Regions from separate parts of the Exiguobacterium sp. s57 genome, predicted to be linked through region 1. Evidence: a T-box and tRNA genes for the amino acid it is inferred to sense, from the RefSeq annotation. Region 1 holds a T-box; the other holds one or more tRNA genes.

Region 1 (3,429 bases):
TCATGACACCGACTGATGGTCCGATTGAACGACTTTAAGAGTTTGATGATTTCCTGCTGAATGATTTTTGGATATCCATAAACCGGCTCGCCGGTCATGACAATCCATGTACGAATTCCTTCTATTTCTTCCGAGCGGACAGAGACGAAGCTATGATAGTCATTATGGAAAGCATCGGAAAGTGAGGCATCCCATTCAAATCGCATCTCATAGTCGAGGACGGGATCATTCGGTTGACTAATGTCGAGTAGTGCGTATACGACTGGTCGATCGATTGGTTGACGTGTCTTCAAATCAAAGTAGAGTATACGATCGAACAATCTGAACTCGACATATCCTTCATCGTAGTGATTCAATTGTTCACACTGACTTAAAAAAACTTCGATGGCTTGCGCCTCACTCTGTGACAAGGAGACGGTTTCTTTTGCTTCATCGTATTGTTCGATCAACGATTTGAATGCATCTTGTCGCTCTTTTTGAATGAGGAGCCGCTTAATAAAGAATGTTAATGCAGCCGCGATGCTACTGACGACAAGTAGATTGGTCTCTCGGAACAACGCCGCCGCTAAAATGAAGATCAGACTGACGACGTACGTATAAAATGCAATCTTCATAAAGTCACTCAAGGCGATGTCGACACGGAACCACCATTTCACCTGATATTTTTGGAACACGGTGTTTAAGAAAATTGCAAGAAACAGTCCGGCGAGTGGAACAAAAGATTCCTGTGAATAAAAGTCAAGTCCGGTCTCGCCACCAATGGCGAGATAGACAGCTGCCGGAATAACAATTTCTAAATAAGCTGTAATGGCGTTCCAAGGATAAGTGAAACGGAATCGACGGATGGCGACTTTTGGTTTCAGATTGGCAAATTGAAAAATAAACAATCCGATTTGGTTGACGATGAGTGCCGTTTCAAATCCAAAAAATAAAAATAAGATTAAGACGATACTCTCAGAAAAAGTGAAGTACACACCTTTGACTTCGATTGAGTCGAGTTGAAAAATGATGACGAGTAATGAGATTAAAATAAACGACAACGGATCGATGGTCGGGGCGTGCAGGATATCCAATGCAAATAATCCGATGGTGAAGAGGAATAAAACGCTCCATATACTCCAGCCGAGCACGGACATCTTGCGAAAGTGGTTCATATGTTCCCTCCTAGCTTGGGAAATTTCAAGATATAATAGTAAAGATTCGTCAGGATTTCGTGAGAGTCCTGCTTCTCTTCTATCATGATTGAATTCTAGCATTGAGTATACAGGGAATATCCTCTATAATGAAGTTGCTTTTCAACCGCATAGACGAATGTCGATGAAAAAGAGAGTAACGACGATTTGGTCAACAAAGCGATTCGGGGATTGGTGAGAGCCCGGGCTGACAAACGTCGCGAAGCGCACTTTTGAGATGCTATCCGAAATGAGAGTAGGCGTAGCCGGAGGGAACCGTTATCACCATAAAGCGGTCTGCATCATGCAGGCAAGAAGAGTGGTACCGCGGGAATTCCCGTCTCTTTGCATCTATTGCAAAGGGCGTTTTTTTTATGAGCTGCAATAAAAGAAGGAGGACATACAAATGAGTTATGAACGCAAGTACGCAGAAGCGTTATCACGTGTCATCGGAGAAGAACTTACGATTGACCAAATTGAAGCACTGATTGAAAAGCCGAAACACGAGGCGCACGGTGACCTCGCCTTCCCATGTTTCCAATTGGCGAAAGCTTACCGGAAAGCACCTGTCATGATTGCGACAGATATCGCGAATGAATTAAACGATGAATTGTTCACGAAAGTCGAGGCGGCGGGACCTTACGTCAACGTCTTCTTAAGCCGTGATGTCGTTTCAAAAGAAATTATTAATACGGTGCTCGATGAGAAGTCGGATTATGCAACACATGCGACGCGCAATGAAACGATTGTGACAGACTTTTCATCACCGAATATTGCGAAACCGTTCTCGATGGGGCATTTACGTTCGACAGTAATCGGGAATGCGATCAACCAAATCGCACGTAAAAACGGATATGACGTCGTCGGTGTCAACCATCTTGGAGACTGGGGTACACAGTTCGGAAAACTGATGGTCGCATACAAGAAATGGGGCGATGAAGAAGCGGTTCGTGCCAACCCGATTGCAGAACTCTTGAAGTTATATGTCCATTTCCATGAAGAGGTGAAGACACAGCCGGAACTCGAAGATGAGGGTCGTGCCTGGTTCAAAAAACTCGAAGATGGCAATGCGGAAGCGACAGAACTTTGGCAATGGTTCCGTGACGAGTCACTCAAAGAATTCCAAAAAGTATACGACCTCCTCGGTGTGAAGTTCGAGAGCTTCAACGGTGAAGCGTTCTATAACGATAAGATGGGACGCGTCGTCGAGATGCTCGAAGCGAAAAATCTATTGGTCGAAAGTGAAGGCGCAATGGTCGTCTCACTCGAAGACGAGAACTTGCCACCGTGTTTGATTAAGAAGAAAGATGGCGCAACATTGTACGCGACTCGTGACTTGGCAGCGGCCATTTATCGCTACGAGACGTACAACTTCGTTCAAGCGAATTATGTCGTTGGTGGCGAACAGGCGCTCCATTTCAAACAACTTTTCTCTGTCCTTCGTAAGCTTGGATATGACTTTGTTGATGGCATGCATCACGTGCCGTTCGGCTTGATCTTGCAGGAAGGGAAGAAGATGTCGACACGTAAAGGACGCATCGTTCTTCTTGAAGAAGTCTTGAAAGAAGCGATTGAAAAGGCACAAGGGAACATCGAACAGAAGAACCCAGACCTTGCGAACGCACAAGACGTTGCTCGTATGGTCGGTGTTGGTGCAGTCGTCTTCCACGACTTAAAGAATGAACGTATCAACAACATTGAATTCGATCTCGACAGCATGCTCAAGTTTGAAGGCGAGACAGGACCTTACGTCCAATATACGAATGCCCGTGCCAACTCACTCCTTCGTAAAGGAAACTATGATGGCTCACCGTTCGCCGGTGCAGACGATGACCACTCATGGAATGTCGTCACGATGCTCAACGCGTTCCCGCACGTCATCACTCGTGCTCATGAACGCCGCGAACCATCCATCATCAGCCGTTACGTACTTGACCTCGCGCAAGCGTTCAACAAGTATTACGGTCACGTCCGCGTCCTAGAAGACGATGCGGGCAAACAATCACGTCTCGCGCTCGTCAAAGCCGTGACGCTCGTCTTGACGGAAGGACTCCGTTTACTCGGTGTCGAAGCTCCAGGAGAAATGTAAGACAGACGAAAGGACCTCAAAAAATTGAGGTCCTTTTCCTATGCTCACACTTTCATCCGTGTCACCGTTCGGGCTTCCGTGTCATAGAGACACCATTCTCGGTCGAAGATGACGGCACCGACGTTAATGACATATCGTTTTTTCTTCAAAGAGAAGGGTGTTTCGATG
Region 2 (3,429 bases), on a different contig from region 1:
TTTGATTTGCCGAGCTACGAGATCTGCTTCTTTGAAGAAATGCTCGCATTTGATAATGGCTGGTTCAGGACCTCTTCTAAGCGTACTCTGAGGAGCGATGATTTCGCCATCTAATTCCTTCGTCACAACTTTATCTTTTAGAGAAGAATTGTATTGATAAAACGACCAGGCGAACGATACGATTTGAGATGTGTTCCGATAATTGATATTTAAAATTTTAGACCTTCCTCGGAAGTCGAGACCCGTGTCCTGTACATAGTTACGTTTCCGCTTATAGATGGATTGTGCGCGATCTTCAACAAGCAACAGAGATTTTGTTTCTGGGTTCAAGACTTCACTGGCGAGTTCGAGCCATTCGGGTTCAAAGTCTTGTCCCTCGTCAATCAAAATGGCATCGTACGAAGGAAGGATGATTTCTCGTTTTCTTAACTTCTCAAGTGTCGCTAAAATCCTTTTCTCAGAAATATGTAAATCGTTCTGCAACCAGGCATGGAAATTTCGTACTTCGATCAAATGGCTTTTACGTTTTACTAAAGGATCGAAATCGAACAAATCATCCGGTTCTAGCATCATTTGTTGCACCATCTGTTCGATAAAGCGAGCTAGCGAGATATTGTAACATAGGATTAAAATTTTCCATTCGGGATGCTGTTTAGATAACAGTTTAGCGCGACTGGCTAATATCAGTGTTTTCCCACTTCCTGCAACACCTCGAATTAATCGATTTTGATCGCCGAGTTGTTTAGCCAAGTTTTCTTGATGTAAATCCATCGCTCGAATGTTATGGAGCGACAATAAAAGTTGATCTTGATAAGGGGTGATTTTTTTAAACTCTGCGCTGATTCGGACTTCAGGAAACAGATGATAGCGAATCGAATCGATTTCTTCACCGGTCAATGGTTGCTTTAGGCGATAAGGAACGGTGAACATGTTTAGTATTTTTTCAATGAGTACCTCTTCAGAGAATTGCGGGTCATCGGGATTGATTTCATCACGCATAAGGGAAAAGCAAGGGTCAATCACTTGATATAATCCGTGACGGATACAATCATTTTGGGTCAAACGTGTAAAAATGACCCCGGACCCATATGGGAATTTTAAAGTCGTTGCATACTTTCCTTCGTGTTGAATCAGATTTTGATCTTTTCTTAGAACGTCAGTCAGTTTGAACATATTTTCCCGGGCCTGCAGAAACGGACTTTTTATTTTCTTTTGAGATCCGTTTGCCGGAGTGATAATCCATTCATCATGATTCAATTGATATAGGGTAGAGCGAGTATAATCTTTCACTTCTAAGACGATTAATCCTAAGTCCGGTCCGATGATGACGAAGTCCGGCCTGCGGCCATGTATATTCGGTTCGTAATAAACAATATAGTCGTCTGGTAGGTAATGCTTCAACGTACGAAAGACGAGTCGCTCACCTGCCGTAGCAGAAGAACGAATTGTTTCAGGAACAGTATGAGCCATAAAATGACACCTCTTTTCCAAATCTTTTACTCTAATATACTATATAAAGGATATTAGGAAGCGAGATGCACTGAAATTGTAGGTGAAAATATACAAAAAGGACGAAAACCAACTAAGGTCTTCGTCCTTTATTTCTGATACACCCGGAGAGATTCGAACTCCCGACACCTGGCACCGGAAACCAGTGCTCTATCCCCTGAGCTACGGGTGCATATGTGTGACACGAATTCATTATACATTTGTTTTATTGAAAAAGCAATCCTGTTCATTTACCTTTTTTGAGCGCGAGTGGAGCGGGTTCGTTACAATAGAGAAGAGGGGGGAGAACGATGCAACGACAAGAACAAAAACAAGTGCAACAGCAACAGATGACGCAAGACCTCGTGCAACGGCTACCGGTGCTCGAGGCGGATCGTCTGGCGCTCATATTTCGTCTTGCACGGCTAGCCCGACATAACGCGAACATCCATTTCGGAAGCGGGGGTGTCGAATGGATCGAGGATGTGGCGAGCGCATTTGAAGAGAAGCTGTTCACCCAGATTCGAGAAGGGGGCGGTAGTGAGGCGGATAAAGAGCTTAGACGAAAGCTCGTCCTCTTGCTCGACCATCGGGGATTATTGCCGGACACGAATGAAGTGTTGGCGGAGCGTCTTCAAGTCGATGTCGCTCAAATCGAACAAGCGAGACAGGCGCTCTTGTTTCTTGAACCGACGGGGATCGGGGCGAGAACAGAAAGAGAGTGTCAATATCGACATGCGATCGAACATGATGACCCTCGTGTCGTCGATGTGTTCGACGCAATCGAGAATGGTGTGAGTCATCAACAGATGGCAATCGTACTTGCCGTCTCAGAGGAAGAGCTTGCCGGTCTAGAACGTATTGTGGCGACGCTTCCGAAACGTCCTAATTTATATGAAGAAACTAGTCAAATTTTTCCGGAAGTCGAGGTGAGCTATGAAGACGAAAAACTCGTCACGACATGGCTCAGCCCTGAGCTCGACTCGACACGAGTCGGCAATGATCGTGAGGCGAGATGGTGGATGACATCCCTTGCGATGCGGAATGAGACGTTGCGTGAGATTTGGGGCGTCATCGAATCACGTCAGACGGAATGGCTCAAGGGAAAACTTGTCCTCAATCCGTTGACCCGTCGGACGGTCGCGCACTTGATCGGAAAACATGAATCGACGGTCGGGCGTGCCATCCAAGGGAAATTTGCCAAGACTGAGAACGGGATTATGGAGTGGAGACACTTTTTTGTCCGGTCGACGAGTCATGGTCACTCACCGTTTATGATCAAACGTACGCTCGCTGAACTGATTCAACAAGAGACAGCACCACAAAGTGACCAAACGCTCGCACATGAGCTGGCTCGATACGGTTATCAAGTGACACGTCGGACGGTGACGAACTACCGGGAAGAACTAGGGTTCGGTAACTCGCGGGAGCGTGAGCGACAGGTATGGAAAGGGTGACTCAGATGAAATTGACATTATATAAACGTGAGAATTGCTCGCTTTGTGACGAGGCGGTCGTCATGCTCGAATGGCTTCAAGAAGACTATCCGATTGAAATCGAACAAATTGATATCACAGGGGACGAGGTACTCGAAGAAAAGTATCTCTTCGAAATCCCCGTTCTTATACACGAGGGAGAGACCATCAGTCAAGGGCGATATGATGACAACAAAGTTGAAGATTTTGTTAAGTATACGCTTACATTGAAAAAAAACGTTTGAAGGGGTTGTCAGACGGAAAAGTGATTGATAAGATGAACTCGTAGCGGTGGGACGCAAATAAAAAAGTGGGACGAAAATTGTCCACACTTAAAGTCGAGGGGGTATGAGCATGATCCAGCAACTGATTCACGTTCAGAAGCAAATTGTCCCTGACCTGCTCGATACGCTCCGACATCGTTACGATATCTTACATTACGTCCGCTTGATGCAGCCAATTGGCC

Evidence for each region. The T-box of region 1 lies ahead of argS (arginine--tRNA ligase). A T-box ahead of a tRNA ligase gene usually reads a tRNA of that ligase, here a tRNA-Arg.
Region 2: it has a tRNA-Arg gene. The T-box ahead of argS (arginine--tRNA ligase) is inferred to sense a tRNA for this amino acid. The anticodon was not compared.

What each region holds. Positions count from the first base shown of each region.
Region 1 covers NZ_JACSKR010000004.1:259,856-263,284, forward strand. The annotation lists gene KNO98_RS11495 (GGDEF domain-containing protein) at 1-1,154, opposite strand, end outside; T-box leader at 1,309-1,520, shown strand; gene argS (arginine--tRNA ligase) at 1,579-3,261, shown strand; gene KNO98_RS11505 (metallophosphoesterase family protein) at 3,306-3,429, opposite strand, start outside.
Region 2 covers NZ_JACSKR010000001.1:977,418-980,846, reverse strand. The annotation lists gene KNO98_RS04985 (DEAD/DEAH box helicase) at 1-1,470, opposite strand, end outside; tRNA gene KNO98_RS04980 (tRNA-Arg) at 1,609-1,681, opposite strand; gene KNO98_RS04975 (RNA polymerase factor sigma-54) at 1,800-2,945, shown strand; gene KNO98_RS04970 (glutaredoxin family protein) at 2,951-3,208, shown strand; gene KNO98_RS04965 (sugar-binding transcriptional regulator) at 3,321-3,429, shown strand, end outside.